Regions from separate parts of the Shewanella pealeana ATCC 700345 genome, predicted to be linked through region 1. Evidence: predicted binding sites of a transcription regulator. Region 1 holds the regulator's gene; each other region holds the start of a gene.
What was found. Region 1 encodes sigma-54, which starts transcription at its own class of promoters, with help from an activator protein. Its sites were predicted from a motif close to GTTGGCACGNNNNTNGNNT; they were not measured.
Positions count from the first base shown of each region.

Region 2: the regulator sigma-54 is predicted to act here: its motif matches at 4,158-4,176, upstream of SPEA_RS09870 (YccF domain-containing protein).
Region 3: the regulator sigma-54 is predicted to act here: its motif matches at 8,490-8,508, upstream of SPEA_RS07155 (flagellar hook-length control protein FliK).

Region 1 covers NC_009901.1:4,403,505-4,413,560, forward strand. The annotation lists gene SPEA_RS19000 (calcium/sodium antiporter) at 1-28, shown strand, start outside; gene SPEA_RS19005 (KpsF/GutQ family sugar-phosphate isomerase) at 75-1,052, shown strand; gene kdsC (3-deoxy-manno-octulosonate-8-phosphatase KdsC) at 1,054-1,605, shown strand; gene lptC (LPS export ABC transporter periplasmic protein LptC) at 1,602-2,159, shown strand; gene lptA (lipopolysaccharide transport periplasmic protein LptA) at 2,230-2,769, shown strand; gene lptB (LPS export ABC transporter ATP-binding protein) at 2,766-3,497, shown strand; gene SPEA_RS19030 (RNA polymerase factor sigma-54) at 3,634-5,097, shown strand; gene hpf (ribosome hibernation promoting factor) at 5,128-5,415, shown strand; gene ptsN (PTS IIA-like nitrogen regulatory protein PtsN) at 5,418-5,861, shown strand; partial or broken gene rapZ (RNase adapter RapZ) at 6,069-6,936, shown strand; gene SPEA_RS19050 (HPr family phosphocarrier protein) at 6,923-7,198, shown strand; gene mgtE (magnesium transporter) at 7,295-8,659, shown strand; gene SPEA_RS19060 (molybdate ABC transporter substrate-binding protein) at 8,728-9,522, opposite strand; gene SPEA_RS19065 (YiaD family glycine zipper/OmpA-like lipoprotein) at 9,795-10,056, opposite strand, start outside.
Region 2 covers NC_009901.1:2,286,343-2,296,398, reverse strand. The annotation lists gene SPEA_RS09885 (hypothetical protein) at 1-259, shown strand, start outside; gene SPEA_RS09880 (hypothetical protein) at 627-1,517, opposite strand; gene SPEA_RS22960 (hypothetical protein) at 2,022-2,195, shown strand; gene SPEA_RS23080 (hypothetical protein) at 2,403-2,570, opposite strand; gene SPEA_RS23255 (hypothetical protein) at 2,765-2,908, opposite strand; gene SPEA_RS09875 (pyridoxal-phosphate dependent enzyme) at 2,930-3,847, opposite strand; gene SPEA_RS09870 (YccF domain-containing protein) at 4,225-4,632, shown strand; gene SPEA_RS09865 (alpha/beta fold hydrolase) at 4,642-5,484, opposite strand; gene SPEA_RS09860 (substrate-binding periplasmic protein) at 5,632-6,345, opposite strand; gene SPEA_RS09855 (PGPGW domain-containing protein) at 6,683-6,913, shown strand; gene SPEA_RS09850 (cytochrome-c peroxidase) at 7,167-8,159, shown strand; gene SPEA_RS09845 (DUF6508 domain-containing protein) at 8,312-8,671, opposite strand; gene SPEA_RS09840 (LysR family transcriptional regulator) at 9,073-9,972, opposite strand.
Region 3 covers NC_009901.1:1,655,314-1,665,369, forward strand. The annotation lists gene SPEA_RS07115 (sensor histidine kinase) at 1-641, shown strand, start outside; gene SPEA_RS07120 (sigma-54-dependent transcriptional regulator) at 634-1,986, shown strand; gene fliE (flagellar hook-basal body complex protein FliE) at 2,500-2,832, shown strand; gene fliF (flagellar basal-body MS-ring/collar protein FliF) at 2,875-4,575, shown strand; gene fliG (flagellar motor switch protein FliG) at 4,565-5,614, shown strand; gene fliH (flagellar assembly protein FliH) at 5,614-6,564, shown strand; gene fliI (flagellar protein export ATPase FliI) at 6,536-7,876, shown strand; gene fliJ (flagellar export protein FliJ) at 7,931-8,377, shown strand; gene SPEA_RS07155 (flagellar hook-length control protein FliK) at 8,595-10,056, shown strand, end outside.

The sequences.
Region 1 (10,056 bases):
ATACCAAGCACTACTTTTCCTATCTTAGCTGTGGGTGCGGTACGTTAAGCAGAAATTTAAAGAGAGACCAAGAAATGGTAGATGAGAATCAACTACGCCAATGGGGTACAAAAGTTATCGATATCGAGAAACAAGCACTCGATAATCTATACCAGTACATCGACTCTTCAGAATTTGCCCAGGCTTGCCAATTAATTTTGCAATGCACAGGTAAAGTTATCGTGATGGGCATGGGCAAATCAGGCCATATCGGCAACAAGATCTCAGCCACATTAGCCAGCACAGGTACACCAGCATTTTTCGTTCACCCAGGTGAAGCTAGCCATGGCGACCTTGGCGTTTTGAGCGAAAACGATATCGTACTTGCGATTTCAAACTCTGGCGAATCGAGCGAAATCTTAACCCTAATGCCTGTGATTAAGCGCATGGGGTTACCTATGATCTCGGTAACCGGTAAGCCTGACTCTAATATGGCCAAGCTTGCACAGCTGCACCTTTGCATTGAAGTGCCAGAGGAAGCCTGCCCATTAGGGCTAGCACCAACATCTAGCACTACGGCAACCTTAGTAATGGGGGATGCCCTAGCGGTGGCACTGCTGCAAGCACGTGGCTTTACTCAAGACGACTTCGCACTGTCACACCCTGGCGGTAGCCTAGGTCGCAAGTTACTGCTAAAAGTTAGTGATGTAATGCATAAAGGTGATGAGTTACCTCGTGTGCAAGATAATATCTGCATCACAGATGCCTTATACGAGATATCGAAGAAAGGCTTAGGCATGACAGCCGTTGTGGACAGTAACAATACCTTAGTCGGCATCTTCACCGATGGCGATCTACGTCGAGTTATCGATGCTGACGTTAACTTAAGAACCACACCGATTGCCGATGTGATGACCAAAGGCTGCGTCACCATTACCGAAAATGTACTTGCAGCTGAAGCGTTAAAAGTCATGGATACTAAGAGCATTAACGGCCTAGTGGTGATTAATGACAAGCAGCAACCTGTCGGCGCATTAAACATGCTCGATATGGTCAAAGCAGGAGTAATTTAATATGTCTCACCAAGGCTTCTACGGCCCGATTAGCGATGATGTTTGGCAAGCGGCAAGCAAGATCAAACTACTGATTTGCGATGTTGACGGCGTGTTTTCAGACGGCTTAGTTTATATGAGCAACAGCGGTGAAGAGCTTAAGACCTTCCATACTCGTGACGGTTATGGTGTACGTTCAGTACTCACTAGCGGCATACAGGTAGCCATTATTACCGGCCGTAAGTCGCAGATCGTCGAAGACAGATTTACCGCCCTAGGCGTGACGCATATCTATCAAGGAGTCGATAATAAACTGGCTCCCTATAACGAGTTACTTACACTTTATAATGTAAGCCCTGAAGAAGTCGCCTATATTGGTGATGATATGGTGGACTTACCGGTTATGCTGAAAGTGGGTCTATCAGTATGCGTTGCAGATGGTCACCCTTATGTGAAACAACACGCTAAAATGACCACCCATATTAAAGGCGGTCATGGTGCCCTTAGAGAGCTAACCGACTTACTACTGTTAAGCCAAGACAAGTTTGACTCGGCCCATGGGATGAGTATATGAACCGCGTTACCCTAGCGATTATCGCTTTTTTTGGCACTGCACTTCTGCTCTATTGGCAGGTACAGTCTAAGAAAAGCGAACAAGAGCTGGATATCGATATGAGCCAGCGACCCGACTATATCATCGACGACCTACGCAGTATCGAATATAACGAATTAGGCTTAGTCAACAGCAAGGTCTCGGCTAAACACATGGAGCATTTTGATAGCGCCAACATGACCTATTTTACTGAGCCTGTTTACCTCATCTATCCTGATGATGGTCAAGCCCAATGGCGTCTGCAAAGCGCTAAAGGTAGCCATAATAAGCTCACAGGCAAGGTAAGTTTAGAAAACAATGTTATTATCGACTCAATAAGCCCAGAAGAGCCGATCCAGACGTTAAGTACCAGCTACTTAGAGCTTGATTTGAATACCATGATCATGACCTCAGATGAAATGATCCACGTCACTGGCAACGAATTCGTCATTCAAGGTTTAGGCTTGTACGCCGATCTGAATGCCCAGAGTGTCAAGCTGGTAAGCCAAGTCGAAGGCATCTACGAAGCTAAGTAACACTCATAAATTGAACACTTTTGCACTCATGCTAACTAAGCGAATCGCTTTAGCTGAGTAGAAGGACGCTATGAAATACAATAAATCTATCCTTGCTGGCCTTTTTTGCCTGCTAAGTTTCAGCTCTACAGCTAAAGTCGATGATCTACTGCAAGAAGTGAAAATTGCAGCGGCAAGCCAAGAAGCCGACATTAAGAATAATCAGGTTATCTTTTTTGGGCCTGTTGAAGTGACTCAGGGCTCTATTAAGATGAATGCCGATGAGCTACGTGTATTTTCAAAAGAAGATAAGAGCGGTAAAACGCTAGTGGCTACAGGTAATCCAGCCACCTACACCCAAATGATGGAAGATGGTCGCCCAGCGACCGCTAGCGCGAAAGAGATCCGCTACGAACTTGCGACTCGCACATTGACCTTAGTCGGTGAAGCGACCCTAGCGCAAGACGGCAGCCAAGTCACTGGTAACCGCATTAAGTACAACATTAGTCTACAACAGCTTATTGCTGAAAGTACTGGCAAGGGCGATGACAGAGTCATCACCATTATTCAGCCTGAAACCTACCAGGAAGAGAAGCCTGACACGCCAGTGAACAAGCAGGAACAGCAATGACCCAAATTACCTTAAAAGCGGCTAATCTTGCTAAAAGCTATAAAAACCGTGCCGTCGTACAAGATGTCAGTCTCACCGTAAAAACGGGGCAAATTGTGGGCCTACTCGGCCCTAACGGGGCCGGCAAAACAACAACCTTCTACATGGTGGTCGGCCTAGTACAGAGCGATAAAGGCAAGATCTTTATCGATGACGATGATCTCACCCTAGATCCTATGCACCTGCGTGCTCGTAAAGGGATTGGCTATCTGCCCCAAGAAGCCAGCATTTTTAGAAAGCTTTCGGTGCGTGACAATATCATGGCAGTGTTACAGACCCGCCATGATATCAATAACGAGCAACGTGAAGAGCAGCTCGAACATTTACTCGAAGAGTTCCACATCACTCACATTCGCGATAGCCAAGGCATGGCATTATCGGGCGGTGAACGACGTCGAGTAGAAATTGCCCGAGCATTGGCCGCTAATCCAAAGTTTATTTTATTGGATGAGCCATTTGCCGGTGTCGACCCAATTTCAGTTATCGATATCAAAAAGATTATTGAGCAACTCAAAAGCCGCGGCCTAGGTGTACTGATCACTGACCACAATGTTCGAGAAACCTTGGACGTTTGTGAACACGCTTACATCGTGAGTCACGGAAACCTCATTGCCGAAGGCACACCTGCCGAAATCTTGGACAACCAACAGGTTCGAGCAGTGTACTTAGGTGAGCAATTCAGGCTATAGTTAATTCATAGTATGGAAGCTGAAAAACTCAATATGGATTTACTTCCAAATAAAATCAAAGTGTTGAGTTTTCAAGCTACCTTCGCCAGTTCAGCGAGCTTTAACGTTTAACTACAGTGTAGGGAATAGCGGTAAAATGAAAGCGTCACTCCAGCTCAAAATGGGTCAGCAGCTCACCATGACTCCCCAGTTACAACAGGCCATTCGCCTGTTACAACTGTCTTCTTTAGAGCTGCAACAAGAGATCCAACAAGCATTAGACTCTAATCCGCTATTGGAATTAGATGAAGAGCAGTCAGACGGTGATTTAGGCGACAATGAAGACCAATCATCAAACGATGCCAATAGTGACCTCATCCAAGATAGCGCTAGCGTTGAAACCTCCGATGCCCTAACCCAAGACTCTATGCCAGATGATCTGCCAATGGACACCACTTGGGATGAAGTTTATACCGTCTCGTCAAACTCCAGCTCTGGAGTTAGCCGTGAAGACGATATGCCATTCCAAGGTGAAACCAGCGAAGGCTTATATGAACATTTAGAGTGGCAGAAAAACCTCACACCGTTTTCAGATAACGATCTTGCAATCGCCACCGCGATTATCGACGCCATTGACGAACGTGGCTACCTTACCCAAAGCTGCGACGATATTTTAGAAGCTATGGGCGATCCTGAAACCGAGCTTGATGAAGTCGAAGCGGTATTAAAGCGCATCCAGCATTTTGACCCTATTGGTGTCGCCGCGCGTAATTTGAGTGAATGCTTGCTTATCCAGCTGGCACAATATGCTGCAGAAACCCCGCATATCGACAATGCCAGATTACTGATAAAAGATTATTTAGACTTAATTGCAGGCCGCGATTTTAGGCAGTTAATGCGTAAAACCAAGCTTAAAGAAGATGAACTACGTGATGCGATAACACTTATTCAGACCCTTAATCCAAGACCAGGGCTGGCGATTGCTCGCAGCAAAGACGAGTATGTTATCCCTGACGTTTCCGTGTGCAAGAAAAAAGGTCGCTGGGTGGTTGAGCTTAATCCTGACTATATGCCTAAGATTAATGTTAACCAACATTATGCCTCTATGGCGCGTAGCACCACTAATCAGGCCGATGGTCAATTTATTCGTGGTCATCTGCAGGAAGCTAAGTGGTTTATTAAGAGTCTCGAGAGTCGTAATGACACCTTATTGAAAGTAACCAACTGTATCGTTAAATTCCAGCAAGGCTTCTTTGAGTATGGCGAAGAAGCCATGAAGCCTATGGTACTCAATGATATTGCCGAAGCAGTTGAGATGCACGAGTCGACCATTTCACGGGTGACTACCCAAAAATATATGCACACTCCAAGAGGTATTTTTGAACTAAAGTACTTCTTCTCAAGCCATGTCGGTACCGACGATGGTGGGGAGTGTTCATCGACCGCAATCAGAGCGTTTATTAAGAAGTTAGTCGCCGCAGAAAACCAGAAGAAGCCATTAAGCGATAGCAAGATGGCACAACTTTTGGCAGAACAAGGGATTAAAGTTGCTAGACGTACGATAGCAAAATATCGAGAAGCGATGCTGATCCCCCCCTCAAACCAACGTAAGAGTTTATAACTCAAAATTAGGCACTTGGAGGATCGATATATGCAAATCAACCTGACTGGACACCACGTCGAAATCACCGATTCACTGCGCGGTTATGTAGAAGATAAATTCACAAAGCTTGAACGACATTTCGATCAGATCAATAATGTGCACGTTATTTTGAATGTACAAAAGATGCAACAGATTGCCGAAGCCAAAATCCACCTTAAGAAAGGGGAAGTATTTGCCACTTCGGAACATGCGGATATGTATGCCGCAATTGACTCCCTGATCGATAAGCTCGACCGTCAGGTTATTAAACACAAAGAGAAACTAATTAAACACTAACGATGGAACTAAGTACCATCCTGCAGCCGGAATGCACTACCTGTGCCACTCCGGGCAGTAAGAAAAAGGTATTGGAGTTAATCAGTGATATTGCCGCTGTCCAGTACCCTACCCTTTCTTCACAAGAAATTTTTGAAAGTCTCTTGGCGAGAGAAAAAATGGGTAGCACGGGTATAGGTAACGGTATAGCGATTCCTCACGGAAGGCTGACAAATATAGAGCGCCCTGTTGCGGTTTTAGTTAAGTGTGAAGATCCAATCGCATTCGACGCTATCGATAAACAACCTGTCGACATTCTATTTGCGCTATTGGTGCCTTCCGAGCAGTGTGAGCAGCATTTAGCAACACTGTCTCTAATGGCTGAAAAACTCAACGATAAGGCGGTAGTCAAACAGTTGAGAAAAACCAGTAATGAGTCAGAACTATACCAAGTCATTACCCAGTAACCTCTTACTGAGGTCTTTAGATTCATCACCCACCTAAAAGTAGGTAGTGATAATTTAAAGGCCTAAGTAATTATTACAGCAATATTATTTCTTATAATCATCTGCTCAAATTCTTGCTTTCGGTTTTAAAAAAGTTAATCTATACACTTATACAAAATCGTCACAAACCACAAACATTTAGTTTAACCTCAATCAGGTAGTTATAAGATGAAGCTTGTTTTAGTCTCTGGTCGCTCCGGCTCAGGCAAATCTGTTCTATTAAGAATGCTCGAAGATCTCGGCTACTATTGTGTCGACAACCTGCCTTTACCTATGATGGGTACTCTGCTAAAAGAGCTATCAGGCAACACTAAGCTGGTCGCCATTAGCGTTGATATTCGTAACCTTCCAGAGAAAGAGAGCGAGCTGACCAAGCACCTTACCTTCCTACCGGATGGGGTCGAGCTATTAAGCTTCTTCCTCAACTCTACCGATGAAGTGCTGCTTAAACGCTATAACGAAACACGCCGCCTGCATCCTTTATCTCACGATAATGTATCGCTCAAAGAGGCGATTGAGCTAGAGGGCCGCTTGCTTGAACCGCTTGCTTGAACCGCTTGCCAATATTGTCGATCATTATATCGATACCTCAAGCTTAAACATCTACGATCTTAATGATCAGGTGCGTGAGATCTTACTTGGCAACCTTGATAAAGAACTGATGATCAATTTTGAGTCGTTTGGCTTTAAGCATGGTATGCCAACGGAAGCTGACTTTATGTTTGATGTGCGCTTTCTGCCAAATCCACACTGGGAACCTGAATTGCGGCCGATGACGGGTCTCGATAAACCTGTGCAAGACTTCTTAAATGAACGCCCCCGAGTCAATCAATTTATTCAGCAAATTGAAGGTCTGCTCGAAACTTGGCTGCCCGATCTAGAACGCAATAATCGCAGTTATCTCACCATCGCGATTGGCTGTACAGGTGGCCAACACCGCTCAGTTTATATCACCGAGCGCCTCGCGGCACATTTCAAAAAAGGCAAACATAAGGTCAACGCCCGCCACCGTGAGCTAAACAATGCCAACCATTAAGCGTGAAGTCACCATCTGTAACAAACTTGGTCTTCACGCTCGCGCAGCAACAAAACTGGTTGTTCTAGCCTCCGAATTTGACGCCGAAATCACCATCATTCAAGGTGAAAAACAAGCTTCAGCGACGAGTGTTCTAGGCTTATTAATGTTAGAAACTGGCATGGGCAAGACCGTACAACTCATTGCAACGGGAAGCGATGCCCAAGGGGCGCTCGACGCAATTTGTCAGCTGATTAACGCTAAATTTGATGAAGATAATTAATTCGTAATTTCCTGTTTGATTTCCTGTGTTAGCGCAAACAAATATCCAGTACTTAAGTTATGATAAGCGCCTTTAAAACTACCCTGTGAGGGAGCCATGCCGATTGAAGTCTTAGACAACGAAACAACAGATCAACGCCTCAATCAGCTAACAAAAGCATTGGGCAGCGGTATGTTTGTCCATGTCCGCAATATGTTGCAGGACATGGCTGCTTCAGATATTGCTTTTATTCTCGAATCTTCTCCACCTCGCACCCGTCAAGTGCTATGGCAGCTAATTGACCAAGAACACACAGGTGAAATTCTCGATGAGCTTGGAGAAGAGCTAAAAGATAGTCTGATCACCCAAATGAGTCCTGAGCGTGTCGCCAAGGCGGCCGAAAATATGGACACCGATGACTTAGCCTATATTCTTCGTAGCCTGCCTGACAGCGTATTTAGACAAGTCTTACAGTCGATGACTAAGCAAGACAGAGTTCGTGTTGAGCAAGCTCTGTCATACCCAGATGACACAGCCGGTAGTTTAATGAATACCGACACCGTCACCTTGCGCCCCGACGTCAATATCGATGTGATACTGCGCTACTTGAGAATTCGTGGTGAGCTGCCCGACGCCACCGATATGCTCTATGTTGTCGATAAGCAAGATAGAGTATTAGGCGGTGTACGTATCGCAGACTTACTCACCTGTGACCCTAATGCTTCAGTGCGTGAAATCATGATGTCAGATCTCGAAGCTATCCCGGTAGGCATGTCAGACAGCGAAGTCGCACAGTTGTTTGAGCGCCACGACTGGATGTCAGCCCCAGTTATAGATGAAAACGACAAGCTACTTGGTCGTATTACTATCGATGACGTGGTTGACGTAATTCGTGAAGATGCCGAACATTCCATGATGGGGATGGCCGGTATGGATGACGATACTGACACCTTTGGTCCAGTATTAAAGAGTACCTTTCGCCGTTCACTATGGTTGACCGTTAACTTATTTGCGGCGCTACTCGCGGCGTCAGTCAGTAATATGTTCGAAGGCACAATTGAGCAGTTTGCCACTATCGCGATTCTGATGACTATCGTACCGAGTATGGGCGGCGTTGCAGGTAACCAAACCTTAGCACTGGTTATTCGTGGTATTGCACTCGGTCAAATCGGCCAAAGTAACTCTCGCTGGCTGATTGGCAAGGAGCTTGCCATTGGCTTCCTTAACGGCTTGCTGTGGTCCATTTTAGTTTTTGCAGCTGTTTGGGTATGGAAAGGTGATATCGCCTTAGGAGCCTTGATTGCGGGCGCCATGCTTATCAATATGACGGTTGCAGGACTTGCTGGTGCCAGTATTCCACTCATATTAAAGAAGATGAATATCGACCCCGCACTCGCTGGCGGTATGGTATTAACTACAGTGACCGATGTTATTGGTCTATTTGCCTTCCTCGGCTTGGCGACAATTTTCTTAATGAACTAGCCGCTGAACACTGTGACATAATAAAGGCCGCAAATGCGGCCTTTTTGCTCTCTAATTTATGATGATAATTACTGCTTAAGCGGCGCATCAAAACCGTAATCTGCAAGGATGCTTTGTCCTGACTCAGACAGAATAAACATGGCTAACTTCCAGGCATCGGCTTGAGCATCGTCGAGTACAATCAAACCATAGTTAGCGCCAACCGCTAATGGTTCAGGCATCTGTACTATTTGCAGATCTTGCACCTCTTTTTGCGCCAATACCGCATTAGTACAGTAAGTTAAGAATAGGTCTGCACGCTTGTTTTCCATCACCCAAGCATAAGTGTTACGGCCCTTAGGGGCTTTAGCGCTATTCTCACCGCCAGTGAGCTGCAGTGCTTTATTCTCAAGTTTTGTTTGGGCACCAGCTTGTAACTTGCCCGCTTTGGCGAAAATCTTCCAAGCATAGTCTCCTGACGGATCGGCTTTTGGTGTCGATGTACCCACACGGATATTAGGATCGAGCATAACGGCGAGTAGCCCTTCACTGTCGGTATTGACATTTGGCTGTGCGAGGGCGCACATCTGATTACGGGCAAACATCACCACATTGTCACCTTTTCCTGAAGACTGTAACGTTAGCGGGTGCTTCATATTCGCCGACGCAAAGACTCCCACTTTTTCACCATCCTCGATACGCATTCTCAGCAAACCTGAAGGCCCAAAATCAGCATGCACATCTTTTTGAGCCACTTGCTGATAAGCCATAACAATATCATTCATGGCATTTTTTAAACTGCCAGCCGCTCTTAGCTCAATAGGCTCAGCGTTAACGACAAAAGGTAGGCTTAAAAGCGAAACTAGGATCCATTTTTTCATCATTTTTTCCATGGTTGAAATTAATTATCACGCAGGTGAATTAAAGTGTTAACCAATGAGAAAACATCTGCAGTCGAATAACAATGGCTTAGACTGAGTGTCTTGGAGCAAGAGCTTAACGCCGAGACTTGAGTCACCCCGCCCAAGGGTAGCGAAGACAAAAAGTCCCAACCGTAAAGCATAGCAATCACTACCTGCAGTCGCGTATTTAGAGCTGAAAATAAAAAGCCACCTTATGTAGAAGGTGGCTTTCATTACTCACGCAAGTTAAACAGTTAAGCGTTTGGCATTGGGCTTAAGATAATCTCTACACGACGATTTTCGGCTCGGCCCTGCTTGGTTTCATTGGAGGCGATCGGCTTGGACTCGCCCATACCATGAGAAGCCACACGCTGAGCTGGTACCTTCTGGCGGGTTAGGTAGTTTGCCACTTCACTGGCACGTACTTGCGACAGCCTTAGGTTATACGATTCCGCACCTGAGCTATCGGTATGACCCATCACGTTTAGCTTAGTCTCATCATATTCAAGCGCTACC
Region 2 (10,056 bases), 2.1 Mb from region 1:
CGTAAAAGATATCCTCCATGCTGCGAGAGAAGCGAGAAATGAAATAGCTCATAGTTTAACTATTGGTTTAACTGGGTGCTTGGATACAAAAATTGATGAGAGCAACTTTAAATCTCAGGTGATCCAACTTATTCAAGAGGTTGCTGCTGGTGATTACACTATTTCTGTAATTTTGTCACTGCTCAACAAGGAGCCTTTGCTTCAACAGTCAAGTAAGGATTACCAAAACAACGTAGTAAATTGGGTGCTTGGGGAGTGAACGCATAACAAGGCGTTACCGTATATCCACTTTCCCTAATGAGACTCATAATCTTGACTGCTTTATCACGAACTAATTTCTGTCCAAACACGTTTCTGAGATTGATCAATCTTTATTCATTTGTTGCAGCCTTGTTAGTATCAATGAGCCTCAACATTATTAAACTTTAAAGCTTATATCGTTATGGGAAACTTAAAAGAGGTACATATCTGATCAAACTGTATTGTTAGTCGACAGTTAGTAACAAAGTTAACTTATTGGTGTTATATGAATGGAGAGACAATGAGTTTAAGTCATATTTTTGTTACACCAGTAAAACCCTTTACTGGCAACACGTGTAACATTAATTGAGATTTGATAGATGTGATTAGATTGCCAGAGACCAGATAAACCAAATCACCGCGATTAACAATAAAACGCCAGTATTAACCACTTCAATCACGTTTGCCGATAACGTGGTATGCGCCATCCAACCTTTTACGAGTAACAAGGCTATAAGCAGACGAGCGGGTCCAATCACAAGGTGAGCAACGTCTTCTTTATACTGATAATCACTGCGCAATATCAGCTTCTTAGCCACCCAAGTAATAGGAATGACCACCAGCAAAGCCAATATTAGATAGCAAACCAATAACGCCCATTCCCAGAGATTTAACTTGAATAAATGCCCTTGAGGAATGTGCTGTACGAACCATTCGACTACGGGCCCATAGCCCAATTCACTGTATAACAGAGGTACTTTTGCAATGGTTGCATTAGAGATCTTCCAAATAGAGCCTAACTCTTTATTGGGTACCTTTTGCAGCAATAAGGTGATTTCACTACCTTTGACTTCGACTCGACCAAAGGCATCCCGATAATTTGGCAGTTGGTCATTACTGCGGCCACTCGGCGTATCATCGACCTCTTGTAAATTAACCCAAATATTACGCTCAATAATTGCAATCAACTGTTTGGCGTATTCAGGACCAAGCTCTGCATCCATGCTTTCTGGGAGATATCGTAGATCTAAATACTTAGCGGCTTTGTCATAGTCTTGCTCAAACGCAGCCTCAAAAAGCCCCGCAAGGGTGCCTCTTGGAGTATCTCGAAATAGACTGTCTTTATAGTCAAAACTCTCCTGCTTTGGTAACTGGGGTTCCGACTCTTCAGTCGTTTGCTGCGTTTTAGTCGCTACCGATATTATCCCCGTTGCATAGGATGAGAATGAGGTAGAAAACATGATTAGTAGCAGGAAGAAATAGAAAATTCGCGGCATAAAGACTCCATTCAAAAGTACGTCCCCTTAGGGTTACGGCTTGCACCGCCTACACTTTAACAAACTGCTAACGCAAAACTAAACTAATTATTGAGATAATAATAAGCAAAAATCTATTGACATTGATTTATTACTGAATATAATTCGCGCAGTTTTTAAGATAGACCCTTTTAGATAGTCATTTCCGCCTTTTGGTAAAATCCACGATTCGTCGTTTGATCCCCCACATAAGCGTTATCTCAACAGGTTCAACCATCTTTATTGGCAGTAATCTCACTGTCATAACTTTATGCTTAACTTAAATAGCTTGATTTTATGTAAATTTTGCGACGTCGCATACATATTTACATCGTTTATTGAACACAAGCGACTTGTATAAGCATAAAAAGATGAGTAATCTCACATGGAACTTAAAATTCATCTTTCGCAAAAATGCTAAGGATATCTTATTGTTAAAAAACACTACCTATAATGGGTGGCTAAAAATATAAGGAGTGTGACCATATGTCATACCTAGTAAATGGACATGAAATTACCGTAAACTTTCCAGTAGACTCAATTTCAGTCAACAAAACATCAATCGCCTTTACTGACAGTCGAGGCAAAAATAAACAGACATTTTCTAAGCGTACCGAAGCGCTATCATTTATGAAGTGGTTATTGTCTGGTAATAAATAAGCTATAAAAGTAAAACTGACTCTTCGATACACCTCCTCTCACTCGTATCGAATGTTTGTCTTCTATAGACAAACGAATAGGACTGAAACATCTACTCAGCTATTTAGTCAATTCATTTGAGTTAGGCAGTACCACTAAAGGTATTAAGCCTAACCAAATGGAAACTTCACCGTTAAATCATTCTATTATGCTCACTCGTAACCGTATTTACTTTGGTATATTGGTATATTGGTATCTTGATAGCTTGATAGCTTGATAGCTTGGTATCATTGCCGTATTACCCAGTAAGCCACCCAGATGTATATAAAGCATAGGTTTTTTCGCTTCGCTATTTAGCAACTTCTCGACGCACATCCAGCCAAGTGGAAACTTCAAAGTTAAATCACCCTGTTCTGCTCACTCTTTACCGTATTTACGTTGGTATATTGGTAGCTTGGTATCATTGTCGCACTACCCAGTAAGCCGCTTTAATGTATATACAGCATGGGGACGTTCGCATCGCTGGTTAGCAACTTCTCGACGCACATCCAGCCAAGTGGAAACTTCAAAGTTAAATCACCCAGTTCTGCTCACTCTTTACCGTATTTACGTTGGTATCTAGGTAGCATAGTTGCGTTAGCCGGTAAGCCGCTTTGATGTATATACAGCATGGGGACGTTCGCATCGCTGGTTAGCAACTTCTCGACGCACATCCAGCCAAGTGGAAACTTCAACGTTAAATCAACCTGCTCCGCTCACTCTTTACCATATTTACGTTGGTATCTTGGTAACATAGTCGCGTTACCCAGTAAGCCGCCCTGATGTATATACAGCATAGGTACGTTCGCCTCGCTGTTTAGCAACTTCTCGACACACATCCATCCAAGGGGATCATAAAGCAGTTCAAATTCAATACCTGAAGCACAGATCTTTTTATACATATCGAAAAAAGGCTTATACAACTTACCAAAATGGTATTTCTTGTCTAATTCAACAATCTGTGGATGAAAACTGTCATCTGCTACTAGGTAAGTAAATTGCTGCTTAAGGTAGTCAGAGTCCCCAACACAGGCGCAGGTAAACACTTGGATATGAGGTGCATGTAAGACAAGGTATTCACTGAGAAACACTGCTGTCGTGCCAGTGCCTGAGGGTAAAAAGACTCGCAGCTCACTTAGCTCTTCATCGCTAACCCAGTTTATAATTTCTTGCGCCAGCTTATGCACACCGTATCTTGCATATTCACAGCGCCCGCCTTCAGGCACAAATAACAAGTCATCACGCAGTGGCAGTACTTTTTGCTCGATATACTCAATGCAGCTTAACTCTTGTCTATCTGAAGCCTTCGAGAGATCGATAACATTAGCACCATTAGCAATCGCCGCGGCATAGTTGCCCACTGTCGATAGCAAGACTTGCTCAGCAATATGGTCGACATAGAAATCCAGCTGTAAGCCTTTAAGTTTTGCGAGTGCAGACATAGAGTAAAGAGAATTTGCTACAGGTGAGCCATGACCGACTAATACACGCTTTCCGGTAACATCATTATCGAGAAAATACGCAAATTTACGCGCCTTGTTGCCGGAAAACGCTTCGCTTAATAGATCGTCCCGCTTCACATAGATCTGACAGCCATTAAAATTGATGCTTTCTACAGGGGTATTCACTAACACGGGCTACTCACTCAAATGTTTGTCTAGTTTCAATTTTACGTACTCATTTTCTGTTTCTGTAATACTGGCTAAACGATAATTTATCTATCAGTTTCAATATCGCTATTCTAAACCCTTAGCCTTTTTCAGTGTAATCATTTGATTCAATTAAGAGACTGACAGCAAGTTCCTAGCCGCAACAGAGTGAAAGTGAGGATCAGATTTGGATGTAAAATACTAATAATCGTGTTGAAATCACTAACTGTTAGTCAAAAACCTTACCTTACACAAGTTTAAAACAACATATTACTGTAAATACAACGAGTTACACATTGGCACGAAAATAGCTTATACCTAATAGGCTAAGAGCCTGTATGGAAAATTATAAGGAGCCATTAATGGCAGTTCTTCGTTTAGTGTTTAATATTGCTTGGTTTGTTTTAGGTGGATTTGTGATGGGACTCGCATGGTGGTTTGCAGGGCTACTCTGCTTTATCAGTATCATAGGGATCCCATTTGGCAGAGCCTGCTTTGTCATAGGCGAAATGACATTCTGGCCTTTCGGGCAAGACTCTATCAACAGGCGCACATTGACCGGTAATGAAGACATAGGAACCGGCAGCTTTGGTATGCTAGGTAATATTATCTGGTTCCTGTTTTTTGGTATTTGGTTAGCAATCGGTCATATCGCCCATGCATTAGCCTGTGCAGTGACTATTATCGGTATCCCATTTGCCCTACAGCACCTTAAGTTAGCCATTTTGAGCCTAACGCCTATCGGACAAACGGTCGTTGCAAAAGCTTAATTTTTACGTTTAAGGTTTAAGTGAGAAGCTCTCGATAAGCTCCTGACAGAGCTTTTCAGGGCTATCTAAACTTAAGTCATGACCAGCAAAGTTAAATTCAATAAGCTTGCTTTGATAGTATCGAGCAAGCTTTTTGCTGCAATCAGGGCTGACCAGTTTATCTTCTCTCCCACATAGCACAGTGATTGGCACAGATAGCGCTACAGGGCTCATAAACTGTCTACAAGCCCATAGCTGACGTAGTCCATTGAATAAGCTCGTGCATGCTACAGCGCGATATTGACTCCAGCTAAGGACCAGCTTGATATTTTGCCGCTGAGTTGAGCTGGTTAAGGCAATAATACAAGCCTCTACAGCACTGATGTTTGCTCCTTTCATTCTACGTTTAAACGCCGTGAATAAAGCGCCAAACCTAAAACGTTCATGCCAAGGAGATAGATTGGCGGCGCTAGCATTAATCACCGCCACAGATTTTATTCTGTTATGACTTTTATCACTTTTATCACTTTTATCACTTGCTAAGCCTAAAGCTCGCTCCTGCAAGCTGGCCATCTGCAGCGCTATCATGCCCCCCATAGATAACCCAACCAAATAACAGTTGTTATACTTATCGTCGCTGTTATCGCTACTGTTATTGTAACTGCTATCGTAGTTTAAGCGCTCTAGTAGCTCCCGGGCATACTCATCGATGGTTAACGGACTGAGGCTGTTAACCAAATCCCCATTACCTAAGGTATCTAACGCAATAACACTATGTCTGTCAGATAGACTTTTTTGCAGCAACTCAGCAAAATTATGCCAGTGACGTTTATCGCGCATCAAGCCTCGAATTAACACCACAGTAGCCATCATAACTCCGATATCATTCTGTGAGAGGAGTGACTGCGAAATCCATTAGTTCACAATTAAGTCCACAATTTAGTTCACAATTCACCAGTCCAAAATTCTTGAGTGAGAAACAATTTACTCAAATAGCATTGCCAGTCATACTCGTTCAACCTAGCGTTGCATATTTTGTTCTAAGATCTGTTGCACGTCTATTTGAGCCAATCCTTGATTGAAGCGGTCTCGCCACATGCGTCCCTCTTTGTTATTTTTAAACGCAACGAATAGCTCTTTGTAAGTTAATAACTTCTTATTAAACTGCAATTTATTCCTAACATGCGCCATATTGGGCTGGGCGAGCAGATATTTCAGCACATGCTCATCAATAACCGCCGCATCGATTCGCCCCGTAGCGACCTTATTCAGGTTATGTAGATCTGATGCAACGGCCTCATATGGCTGGCTTCCTTGAGTCATCATCTCATCAAGCTCATGGGTATTAACGTACCCTTGAACCACGCCAATGGTGTAATGATTCAAATCACTTTGCTGAGTCCAGCTAACAGGATAGGATTTTTGTTCGACCAGACCTAAAACACTTCGCCCCATAGGCTGGGAGAAAACAAACTTATCTGTGGGGTAGCTATATTCTGGAAGGTAACCTAAGTATTTAGAATCGTTTCGTGACGCCATTCTTACTGCACGGCTCCAAGGAAAGAAGTCAACGACAACAGTATGCCCAGTAGCCTCGAGTGCCGCCTTAGTGACAGCAATACAAGCCCCCTGATTTTGTAGCCGCTCTCCAGCGAAAGGCGGCCAATGCAATGAAGTTAAATACAGGGTATCTGCATGTATATTGCAAGAGAAGAGGATAAAAAACAGGCACAAGATAACTCTTGCTAGCCTTCTACAAAAGCTAACTGAAACTGCTCTGCACTTCTTTAACAGCCTTATACCCGAGATCACATACCGCCTTTTACTTACTGCTAAAGCCGATAATGAATATTTGCCGCTCAGTAAGAGTTTTAACTTAACCTACCCAAGATTTTAGTCAAAACCTGTGATAACACCAAACCTACAAGCTAGATCTGTCGTGGTGTCTGCGCTATCTAAGCGAGATGATTGAGCAGGAGTCTTTGTTACAATTAACACAAATGATTACTTTTGCTTTGGTTTACACTGATAAGAGGTCGAAATAATCGCTAACGAGGAAAAAGGTAACAAAATGATAAAAAAAGCAGTTATTACACTTGTTGGTGCCAGCCTAACACTGGCAGGCGCATTATTACTTGTCCTTCCAGGTCCCGCTTGGTTATTACTCCCTATCGGGCTAGCAGTTCTCAGCTTAGAGTATTCATGGGCACGCCGTTGGCTTAAAAAAAGCCAAGCTCATATGAGTAAAACCGCTCGCTGGATAGATAGAAAGATTTTACTTCGTAGATTGAGTAGAAAATAGTTAGCTACTTGGATCATGTTAACCGTTCTTTATCTCGATTGAACGCTTATATCAATTAAGACAAGCAGTAGAACTTTACCCTAAGCCCAACCTACCTATCATTAGGTAGGCTGTCTGCGATCTTTATCGCAAAAAATCAATCCAAATCCACGATAGTCTTAATCGAAACAAAGCGTTATATTATTATTCAAAAGCTCATTATTATTGCCTCATAAATTAACCCTACAAACTGCAATGTTTACTTGAGGCCATTATGAATAAGCTTAGTTTACTGTCCATCGCGCTACTTTCGACATTATCTGTCGGTGTAAATGCCGCTAACGAACCTATTGAAATCATCCCTGCGGCGGTTATCACTAACCATGAGAAAGTAGAACTTGGAAAGATGTTATTCTTTGAACCAAGATTATCAAAATCAGGCTTCATTTCTTGTAACTCTTGCCACAACTTATCTACCGGTGGCGTGGATGCACTGCCAACATCTATTGGTCATAACTGGCAAGAAGGCCCTATTAACTCTCCAACCGTGCTAAATGCCGAATATGGCCTAGCACAGTTCTGGGATGGCCGAGCTAAAGATCTTAAAGAACAAGCAGGTGGGCCGATTGCCAACCCGAAAGAGATGGGCTTTAGTCATGAGTTAGCTGTCGATACCGTACGCTCTATGCCTGCGTATCAAGCACGCTTCGAAAAAGTCTATGACTCGAAAGAAGTCAGCATCGATATGATCACCGATGCGATTGCTGAGTTTGAAAAAACCTTAGTCACTCCGAATGCACCATTCGATCTGTATCTTCAAGGTGACAAAGCTGCGATTAGCGACCAAGCTAAGGCCGGTTATCAATTGTTTAAAGACAAAGGCTGCGTGAGCTGTCATAACGGCCCAGCAGTGGGCGGCACCATGTATATGAAGATGGGACTGGTTAAGCCATTCCATACAAATAATCCAGCGACTGGCAGAAAAGGCGTGACAGGTAAGGAAGCCGATAAGTTTGTATTCAAAGTGCCTACGCTACGTAACATCGAGCTGACCTATCCGTACTTCCACGACGGCAGTGTTTGGGATCTCGAAGAAGCGGTTAACACCATGGCTGACATTCAGCTTGGGCAAAAACTGTCGGATAAAGAAGTGAAAGAGATGGTGGCATTCCTCAACTCTCTAACTGGTGAGCAACCACAAATCGTGCTGCCTATCCTACCGCCATCGAACAAGAACACGCCCCGCCCTGTTCCTTTCGAGGACTAAATCAAGCTTGTATCATCAGTAAACAGAAAGAGCCGCTAAATGCGGCTCTTTCTGTTTAAGTTCTTGTGTCTAAGCTCTTTTGTTTAAGCTCTTCTGCCTAAGCTAATCAGTTTAGCTGCTTTCAATTTATAGCATCACATAACATTATCTTTTCAAACGGCTTGCTTATAATAAAGGGTTTGAAAGCGCTCTAGAATGGCAATTAATACCCCTTGGCATCGCATATTACTTAATATGCCAGGACTGAACCTATCGAGGCGCGCCATTGCCGTTAACAGTAACTGACATTCATAGAATGATGCATCGGCGATATACTCAGGGCGGTCCACTAAATGGCTATTTTGATACCATTCATCCCAGTTAAACTGTGCTAACAAAATACCGCTAATTTCTAGCTCGCTAACAAACTCTTGCAAGCGCTTATCTGAAACATAATGCTCACCTAATTTAAGATCCTTCGCGTACTGAGTGTATAGGCTCGCCACGTAACCTTGTAAAGTAGAGTTATTCATCTTAAACCTCCAGCTAACCTTGGTACCTGAGTGCCTTTAACTTCAATTGCAGCCCTATGGGCCATACTGTTAAGGTTGCATTTGCTGTACCAAGTTTTGATAAGCTCATTCTAATTGAAGGAGACTGAACCCAAACTTAACAAACAGATGCGCCCTATAAAGCGTAATCTCAGTGAGTTAATACTCTTAAATGATCTTGGCTATAGTTGAGCAGAGATAAACAGAAGTGAATTACAGGGGCTGGTGGCTCAAACTCCTGTCAGAATACATTGCAAAATAAAAACCGTATCGCATTTCTCCATGCAATCTGCAATGGCTCGCTAAACTAAACTAAACTAAACTAAACTAAACTAAACTAAACTAAACTAAACTAAACTAAACTAAACTAAACTAAGGTTAAGTTAAACTAAGTTAGTCTCACTCCTACACTCTTCCATTACCAATTCAGTGAACAAACGTCCCGCTCGCCCAAGAGGCCGCTCCATGGTTGAAACCAGTTGAGGAGTGAAGCTATAGCGATTACCTCCGCTAAAGTCCACTTCGACTAATTCGCCACTACTAAGCTCTTTTTCGATTAGAAAGTCTGGCATCCAGCCAAAACCTAGCCCCATCAAAAGTGCATTCTTCTTCATGATAAAACCTGAAAGGTAGAACACCTTATCGCCACCAAACTGTAACTCGTCACGGTAGTGTTTATCAGGCGATGAGTCTTCAATGGTTAGCTCCACATGTTGCTGTAACTCAAATAAACTGAGCCGCTTTTCTTGAGCAAGCGGATGCTCTGCGCTGACGACTAAAACACTGGTGATCGGCGGTAAAGCCTGAGGACGGTAACTTGGGCCAGTACGATAGTCTTTTACCAACATAAGATCGGCACTGTCTCGCTCGAACCTATCTTGAACGCCTCCAAGAAACTCCATATTAAGCTGCACTTTAGTAGGGATCTGTTGCTCAGAAAGTCGCTTCAATGCTCTCATAATAGGTTTCATCGGCAATGCCCCGTCGATGATAATTTCAAGCTTAGGCTCCCAGCCTTCGCTAAATCGGCTGGCTAGATGTTCAATATTTGCCAGATACTGCAGTAACCTTTGTCCCTCGGCCAAGATAACTTTTCCCTCAGGGGTTAACTCTGCTCGATACTGATCCCGACAAAAAAGGTTTACACCTAGATGCTGCTCAAGCTTTTTAACTTGGTAGCTCACCGCTGATTGTGCCTTGTGAAGGCGCTCGGCTGCCTTAGCAAAGCTGCCTTCTTCAACTAACACTTGCAGCACTTTAAAAGCATCAACATCAATACGCATTTAGCCCCTCCGACGTAAACAATAAATTACCATCTAAAAATATGATTAAGTTAGGCTAATTATTATTCTTTTTTTTGTTCATTC
Region 3 (10,056 bases), 2.4 Mb from region 1:
GTGCGGCTCTTTTATATGCCTCAAACTTGGCTAGCCCTAAAATATCAGAAGATTCGCGTAAGCGCTTTCAAGGCAAGTTAGTCGACAGACTCAATGAATTAGAGCATCAAGTGAACGATATGCTGCTGATGGCAAAGGGTCGTCAACAGGAGCTAGACTCAATCCTGGTTATCGATGAAGTGGTTGATAATGTACTGAGTAACTGTCAGCCGATAGCGGAGCAAAAAGGCTGTCAGTTGATATTTAACAATCAATCAAAACAAAAAATTCGTGCTAATGACGCGGCGCTTTGCTCGGCAATCAATAACCTTGTGATGAACAGTTTAGAAGCTGAGGCTAGCCAAATCACCTTGCATGCATATGACACTCAAACCGCATTACACCTAGACGTGATCGATAATGGTAAGGGGCTCGATGCCAACATGCAGCAAAAGGTACTAGAGCCATTTTTTACTACTAAGTCTCAAGGTACGGGTTTGGGTTTAGCCGTGGTTCAAGCGGTGGTCAATAACCATGGGGGAATGATGCAGTTTAGCTGTCATCCCGGTAATGGCTGCACTGCGTCATTAAAGTTTCCGTTGATCACGACCATTAATAACCATAATAACAATGAAGTGCTTGGAGATAATCAGCATGTCTGAAGGTAAGTTATTACTTGTAGAAGATGATGCTTCACTGCGTGAAGCACTGCTCGATACCTTGATGTTAGCGCATTATGATTGTGTCGATGTCGCTTCGGCAGAAGAAGCTATCCTTTCTCTAAAAGCCAACAGATACGATATGGTGATAAGCGACGTGCAAATGGAGGGCGTAGGAGGCATAGGCCTGCTCAACTATATGCAGCAACATCACCCGAAAATTCCAGTATTGTTGATGACCGCATATGCGACCATAGATAACGCGGTAAATGCGATGAAACTTGGCGCGGTCGATTATTTGGCTAAGCCGTTTTCGTCAGAGGTTCTACTCAATCAAGTCTCTCGTTATTTGCCAGCTAAAGTGGTTGAAGGCACGCCAATCGTTGCTGATGAAAAGAGTATTGCACTGTTAGCATTGGCGCAGCGGGTGGCTGCATCCGATGCCTCTGTGATGATTATGGGGCCGAGCGGCAGCGGTAAAGAGGTATTAGCGCGTTATATTCATCAGAACAGCCAACGCGTCGACCAGCCGTTTGTCGCCATTAACTGCGCGGCAATTCCTGAAAACATGCTTGAGGCGACACTGTTTGGCTATGAGAAGGGCGCCTTTACCGGGGCTTATCAAGCCTGTCCTGGCAAGTTTGAACAGGCGCAAGGTGGTACTTTGCTGCTTGATGAAATATCTGAGATGGAAGTCGGCTTGCAAGCAAAATTGTTGCGGGTATTGCAAGAGCGTGAAGTGGAGCGTTTAGGCGGCCGTAAAACGATTAAGCTTAATGTGCGGGTGCTGGCCACCTCGAATCGCGACCTAAAAGCGATGGCATCATCGGGAGAATTTAGGGAAGACTTGTACTACCGAATTAACGTCTTCCCGCTGACTTGGCCGTCATTAAACCAACGCCCTGCGGATATCTTGCCACTAGCAAGGCACTTGCTGCAGCGCCATGCCTTAATTGCCAACCGTAGTGAAATCCCTGAGTTCAGTGAGTGCGCGACTCGCCGTTTATTGACTCATCGCTGGCCTGGCAATGTACGCGAACTCGATAATGTGGTGCAAAGAGCACTTATCTTGTCAGTATCAGCTGAAGTGACTGCGGCAGATATTATAATCGACTCACAAGAGTTAGGTTTTACCGCCGAGGTAATACCTATGGTTGAGAGTAAACCTGCCGAGCTCGATGGTTTAGGTGACGAATTAAAGGCGCAAGAGCATGTGATTATTTTAGAAACCTTAACTCAATGTGACGGTAGTCGTAAGCTTGTCGCCGAGAAGTTAGGGATCAGTGCCAGAACTCTGCGTTACAAGATGGCTAAAATGCGTGAATTAGGCATACAAATACCGGCTTAGAGCTAAGAAGGACGCCCTGCGGGCTGATGGGACCAAGAACCTAGGACGTTCGGCAGGCTCACTGCGAGGACGCTTCGCTACTAGGGCCTAGGAAAAGCATAAGCAAAATCAAAGGCTGAGACGAACGCTTCGCTCACGGAAGACGGAACGTTCGCTGGCTCACTCACAGAACGCTGCGCTGACGGTACAAGCTGAGACGGTACAAGCTAAGATGGTACAAGCTAAGACGGTACAAGCTAAGACGGTACAAGCTAAGACGGCTTTTTCGTCTCGGCTCTAAATCGTTTATGCTTTAATCGGTTTTTCCGTAAGCGAAGCGTTCCGTGAGGCCATAGGCCGTTCGTCTTTGTTTGTCCGCATCTGTTTTCCGTCTTAGCTTTTACCTAGGACCTTTCTTTGCCTTTCCTAGCAGCGTAGCGTCCTTCTCAGTCTTAACCTTCTCAAACTGGCAAGCTATTTGCATTGTCTAGCTATATCAACAATTTCGTCAAGAAATCGACATGGGAGATAGCTATGCAAATTGGTGCGAATTCATTACTGCAAGAGATGCAGTCACTCAATGGTCAAATCGGCACTTCAAGCATTCAAACAGGGATCACCCGTCAGGTACAAAACACCTCGGGTAGTGATTTCAGTCAGTTGCTATCCCAAGCTGTTGGAAATGTAAGCGAACTTCAATCAAATGCTGCTAATCTCGCCACTCGACTCGATATGGGAGATACCACGGTGACGTTATCTGATACCGTGATTGCCAGAGAAAAATCCAGTGTTGCTTTTGAGGCAACCGTACAAGTACGCAATAAGCTTGTAGAAGCTTATAAAGAAATTATGAGTATGCCTGTTTAGGCCTTTATCACTTAAACGCAGGGTACAACAGTGAGTACAGAAATGGTCGTAGGAACAGGCTCAGGTTTAGCATCGAGCCCACAAACATCAGGTGTTCAAGAAGAACATAAGCCAGGCATAATGGGCGCTCTCGGTGGCGTCGATATGCTGCGCCAATTGACGATGATCTTGGCCCTTGCCATCTGTTTAGCCGTGGCCGTTTTTGTCATGATTTGGGCGCAAGAACCAGAGTATCGTCCTCTTGGCCAGATGAGCACCGCAGAAATGGTGCAAGTGTTGGATGCACTTGATAAAAATCAGGTTAAGTACGAAATCCAAGGCGATGTAGTCAAAGTTCCTGAAGATAAATACCAAGATGTGAAGATGTTATTGAGCCGTGAAGGGCTAGATAACCAAGAAGCAAATAATGACTTTTTAAATAAAGACAGTGGTTTTGGTGTGAGTCAGCGCATGGAGCAGGCACGTCTCAAGCACAGCCAAGAGCAAAACCTTGCCCGCGTTATCGAAGAGCTAAAGAGTGTCACTCGTGCGAAAGTTATTTTAGCCTTACCGAGAGAGAATGTGTTTGCCCGCAACCGCTCTAAGCCAAGTGCTACCGTAGTGGTTAGCACTCGTCGCAGTGGTTTAAGTCAAGAAGAGGTCGACTCGATTGTCGATATCGTCGCCTCAGCGGTACATAACCTCGAACCGAACAAGGTCACAGTTACCGATGCTAATGGCCGCCTGCTAAATTCTGGTACCCAAGATGGTGCCTCAGCCATCGCCCGTCGTGAGCTTGAAATTGTCCAGCAAAAAGAGTCTGAATATCGCACTAAAGTCGAATCGATTCTTATGCCAATTTTAGGTCCTGAGAATTTTACCTCCCAGGTCGATGTCAGCATGGACTTTACCGCCGTTGAGCAAACCGCTAAGCGTTATAACCCTGACTTACCGGCACTAAGAAGCGAGATGGTGGTTGAGAATAACTCTGCTGGAGGTACGAGTGGCGGTATTCCTGGCGCATTGTCTAATCAACCTCCTATGGCGGCAGATATACCTCAGGAAGTGAATGCAGAAGAAAGCCTTGCGGTTTCATCGGGTACTAGTCACAAAGAAGCGACACGTAACTTTGAGTTAAACACCACTATTAGCCACACTCGTCAGCAAGTGGGCACCCTAAGACGGGTGAGCGTATCGGTTGCGGTTGATTTCAAAAATGGTCCTGTATCGGAAGATGGCAGCGTTAACCGCGTACCACGCACAGAGCAAGAGCTAGCCAATATCCGTCGATTACTCGAAGGGGCGGTCGGTTTTAATACTCAGCGCGGCGATATTATTGAAGTGGTTAGTGTGCCATTTATGGATCAGCTTATCGAGGATGCACCACCGCAAGAGATGTGGGAACAGCCCTGGTTCTGGCGCGCGGTAAAGTTGGTGCTCGGTGCGTTGGTTGTTCTTGTGTTGATCCTAGCTGTTGTTCGCCCAATGCTGAAGAGGCTGGTTTACCCTGATAGTGTCAAAATGCCAGATGAGCCACAAACTGGTGGTGAGCTAGCAGAAATTGAAGATCAGTATGCAGCCGATACCTTAGGCATGTTACAACGCCCCGAAGCAGAATACAGTTATGCAGATGATGGCTCTATCTTGATCCCTAATCTGCATAAAGACGATGACATGATTAAGGCTATTCGTGCACTAGTGGCTAATGAGCCTGAACTATCGACACAAGTCGTGAAAAACTGGTTACTTGAAGATGACAAATAATACCAATGTAGAAGCTAAGCCTGAAGCTGCGGCCTTAAAGACAAGTGATTTAAGTGGCATCGAGAAAACCGCCATTTTGCTATTAAGCCTGAGTGAGAGTGATGCGGCGTCTATCTTAAAGCACCTTGAGCCTAAACAGGTGCAAAAAGTGGGTATGGCGATGGCGGCGATGCAAGACTTTGGTCAAGAGAAAGTCATTGGCGTTCACAAGCTGTTTCTCGATGAAATTCAAAAATACTCATCCATCGGTTTTAACAGCGAAGAGTTTGTCCGTAAGGCACTAACTGCGGCATTAGGCGAAGACAAAGCCGGTAACCTGATTGAGCAGATTATCATGGGGGGCGGCGCCAAAGGCCTAGATTCACTTAAGTGGATGGACGCTCGTCAAGTGGCGACGATTATTCAAAATGAACATCCTCAAATTCAAACTATCGTACTATCTTACCTTGAGCCCGATCAGGCGGCAGAGATTTTTGGTCAGTTCCCTGAAAATACCCGTTTAGACCTGATGATGCGAATTGCTAACCTTGAAGAGGTGCAGCCGGCGGCATTGCAAGAACTTAACGATATCATGGAGAAGCAGTTTGCCGGTCAAGGTGGTGCACAGGCCGCTAAGATGGGTGGCTTGAAAGCCGCGGCAAATATCATGAACTACCTCGATACCGGTGTTGAGAGTCACTTGATGGAGACGATGCGTGAATCTGATGAAGAGATGGCGCAACAGATCCAAGACTTGATGTTTGTATTTGAGAACCTCAGTGAGGTTGATGATATGGGCATTCAGGTACTACTGCGTGAAGTACAGCAAGATGTATTGATTAAGGCACTGAAAGGCGCAGATGATCAGCTAAAAGAGAAGCTTCTCAGTAATATGTCTAAGCGTGCCGCAGAGTTGCTTAGAGATGACTTAGAAGCCATGGGCCCAATTAGAATTAGTGAAGTTGAAGTCGCTCAGAAAGAGATCTTATCTATTGCTCGTCGTTTGAGCGACAGTGGAGAGATCATGCTTGGCGGTGGAGGCGGTGAAGAGTTTCTATAATGACTGACCCTAAAAAGCCTCAAGGCGCCAGCATCAACACTAGCGATGAGTTTGAACATTGGGAACTGCCGGAGATCCATAAAGCGAAGGCTCCCTCTTCATTGAATATGTTCGGTCGTCACAGCTTACAATTGCAGGCCGAGGAACAAACCGAGGTCGAGTCTATACTGCCGCCGACCTTGAGCGAGATTGAAGATATTCGCGCTCATGCAGAGCAAGAGGGTTTTGGCGAAGGGCTAGAGAAAGGTCATAGTGAAGGCTTAGAGAAAGGCCGTTTAGAGGGACTTGAGCAAGGGCACAGTGAGGGCTTTAGCCAAGGTCAGCAGCAAGGGTACCTAGAGGGACTACAAGCGGCATCTGAGATGCTGCAGCGTTTCGAAAGTCTTTTGAGCCAGTTTGAAGCCCCCTTATCCATTCTAGATACCGAAATCGAGAAAGAATTGCTCAATACCTCAATGGTGTTGGCAAAGGCTGTTATTGGCCATGAGCTAAAAACTTATCCCGAGCATATTTTAGCGGCGCTGCGTCAGGGCGTTGACTCCTTGCCGATAAAAGATCAGAAGATTAATGTTCGGGTCACGCCCAGTGATGAGATACTGATTTCAGAGCTCTACTCTCAAGCTCAGCTAGAGCGAAATCGCTGGGAAATTGAAGCCGATCCAAGCTTAACTGCGGGAGATTGCATCATTGACTGTGGCCGCAGCCATATTGATATGACTGTCGAGACCCGCATTCAGAGCGTCTTTCTAGATTTAGATAAGCACCAGCAAGATCTGTTGCAGTTAAAAGAGCAGCAAGAAGATGCGCTGCTTACACAAAGACAGGCCAAAGCCCAACAGCATGCTGCGACGTTAGAGCCAACAGATGACGCAGTAGATAATCAACTAGCCACAGCTTGTTTAAATGCCAACGAAGGTGAGCATGCCGACCCGTCAGCACCAACTGCGTAATAAGCTGGCTCAACACCAGCAAAAAGTACATCCATTCCTAGTTGAGGCAAGTGGTCAACTGGTGCGAGTGGTGGGCTTGACCTTAGAAGCGACAGGCTGCCGAGCAGCCATTGGTAGCCTGTGCGCCATCGAAACCATGGCTGGCGATCTTATCGCCGAGGTTATCGGTTTTGACGATCAGCTGCTCTACCTCATGCCGATTGAGGAGCTGCGTGGCGTACTCCCAGGCGCCAAGGTGACGCCTCTTGGTGAACAATCGGGTTTAAATGTCGGCCTATCACTACTCGGGAGAGTGCTTGATGGCAGTGGTTTACCTATCGATGGCTTAGGAAATTTAAAGACAGATCAGAAAGCCTCTAGCCATGCCCCCGCCATTAACCCCTTAGCAAGACGTGCCATCAGTGAGCCATTAGATGTTGGCGTGAGAGCCATTAACTCTATGCTAACCGTGGGTAAGGGGCAGCGTATGGGCTTATTCGCAGGCTCGGGTGTGGGTAAGAGTGTGCTGCTGGGCATGATGACAAGAGGCACCACGGCTGACATTATTGTTGTTGGACTCGTGGGAGAACGTGGCCGAGAAGTAAAAGAATTTATCGAAGAGATTTTAGGGCCAGAAGGGCGAGCGCGATCCGTCGTCGTCGCAGCACCAGCCGACACATCCCCCTTGATGCGCCTTCGCGCCTGTGAAACGTCGACCCGTATTGCCGAGTATTTTCGAGACTTGGGTTATAACGTACTGCTACTCATGGATAGCTTAACCCGCTATGCCCAGGCGCAGCGTGAAATTGCGCTGGCTGTCGGTGAACCGCCAGCCACAAAAGGCTATCCGCCATCGGTCTTTGCCAAGCTGCCTAAGTTGGTCGAGCGAGCTGGTAACGGCGGTGGAAAGCAAGGTTCTATTACTGCGTTTTATACCGTATTAACCGAGGGAGATGACTTACAAGATCCTATCGCCGACGCCTCAAGAGCGATCCTCGATGGCCATATCGTATTGTCACGAAGTCTTGCCGACTCGGGCCACTATCCAGCCATCGATATCGAAGCCTCTATCAGTCGTGTTGCGCCTATGGTGATAAGCCCTGAGCATCTAGAAGCCATGCGCAAAGTTAAGCAGGTTTACTCACTTTACCAGCAAAATAAAGACTTGATCTCCATTGGAGCCTATAGCCAAGGCAGCGATCCGCGTATCGACAATGCGATTCGTTTGCAGCCAGCTATGAACGCTTTTTTACGCCAGACCATGAAAGACTCCGTTACCTTTGATAGCAGTACCTTGATGTTGAGCCAGTTAGGGGCCCAATGCCAAGCCTAACCATATTTCGCTTAATCATAATTAGCATAGTGCTAAATAACGAGACCACTTATCATGGCTAGAGCCGATCCGTTATTGATGGTGTTAAAGCTTGCCGAAGACGCGGAAGAGCAGGCGTCACTGCAGCTTCGCTCGGCACAGCTTGAACTGCAAAGACGTCAAAATCAGTTAGATGCGCTGCAAAATTATCGCCTCGATTATATGAAACAGATGGAGCAGCAACAGGGGCAAAGTATCAGCGCCAGCCACTACCATCAGTTTCATCAATTTGTGCGTCAAATCGATACGGCGATTATACAGCAGGTCAATACGGTGCAAGATGCCGATAATCAGCGCCAGCACCGGCAGGTATATTGGCAAGAGAAGCAGCAGAAGCGTAAAGCGGTTGAGCTGTTATTAGCAAATAAAGCCGAAAAGGCGCAGCTCGCCGAGTTACGCGCCGAGCAGAAGATGGTTGACGAGTTTGCGTCACAGCAGTTTTATCGTAAAAGGCAGCGTTAACTATTTATTTACTCAGGGCTCAAACGGGCTTAACTAGTTGATTTTTTTTTAACCGCTTCCAACCCTACCTTTTCCTCCCTAGTTAGAACCTGAGGTTTTTAATACGCCTACTTTTGGCATTATTATTGCTATAAATATTCTTAATTGGCCAAATTTAGCGGTATTTTGACATTCGGTTGAGTTGCCGAGTGTTAATTGATGAGTGAATGGAGATGGAATGCAGCAGGTGAACAATGTTTTACTCAGTAGCCCTGACTCGAATAGCAAGCTTGCCGATCGTCAGAGTCAGTCCACTGAACCTAAGACTAATTCCGAAGGTGACAGTTTTTCTGTCGCACTGGAAAAAGCGGCAAGCCAAGCTCGTGATAAACAAACTATAGATAGGCAAACAGCTGACAATCATTCGACTCGTGAGCCGTCATCAGCGAAAGATGAGTTAGTCGATGCTGCAGATAAGGCGATCACAGCTTCAGTTACATCTTCTGATGATAAAGAATTTGAAGATGCTGGCTCAGATGATGTAAGCCAAGTGTTCGCACAGATCAATTTAGCTAACAATTTTGCTGGAGACTCACAACTTGCCGTCAACGGCGAAAGTTTGCCGTTATCAGATGAGTCAGTGGCAACGGAATCTCTTGAGCAAGAGCTAGTCAGTGATGATTTAATCGCTAGTCAGCTGTCAGATGAGGCACTGTTGGCACTTAGCCAACAAACAGGGCTATCAGAGCAGGAATTGAGTCAGCTCTCATCCTTAGAATTGAAAGCTCTGCTACAGCAAGGCCAAATGCTTGATGCTAATGGCGCCTTAAAATCAGAGTTCGCACAGAGCTCCTCGCTGCAGGCCACCCCTGCAGAAATGGATGCAGACGTGACTAAAGCTGAACTCGCATCGACAGCCGATAAAACTGCGATGAGCAGCGCAGTAACTGACACAAAGAGTCTTAATGGTGCCGATGTAAAGGGAACTAATACTGGTCGAGACATTTTTGGTAAAGAGATCGCTGGGCAAATAACAGCGAGTAATGTCAGTAGCGATCAAGTTAAGTCTGCTCAAAATGCCGATGGCGCCAATTCAACCGCTATTACAACTAACACTGCAACTTCGGTAGAGCAGCTTAAAGGGGCTGAGTTATCGGTTCGCACCACGGCAATGAATGCCGGACTGGAAGCAAACCTTACAGGAGTGAGTGAAGAGGGCACATCTGAGCTGAAATCCTTTGCAGGTCTGCAGAGTCAAGCACTACAGCAGCAATCAGCAGCAAATCGTCAGGAGTTGCCTCAGTTCAATTTATCGCTGAAACAAGGTGGTGAACAGACGCCGCAAATGCAGCAGATGATCCAGCGTTTCGCACCTGTTATGAATCAGCAGCTGATCACCATGGTCAGTAATGGTATTCAGCAGGCTGAAATTCGCCTAGATCCACCTGAGTTAGGCCAGATGATGGTGCGTATTCAAGTTCAAGGGGATACCACACAGGTGCAATTTCAGGTGAGCCAGCATCAGACTCGCGATCTTGTAGAACAAGCGATGCCCAGATTACGTGAAATGTTAGCCGAACAAGGTATGCAGCTCACCGATGGTCAAGTGTCTCAAGGTGACGGTAGAAACAGTCAAGGTGAACAGGGCTCAGGCGCCGGAAATGGCACCGCCACAGCTGAAACGGATGAAATTTCATCAG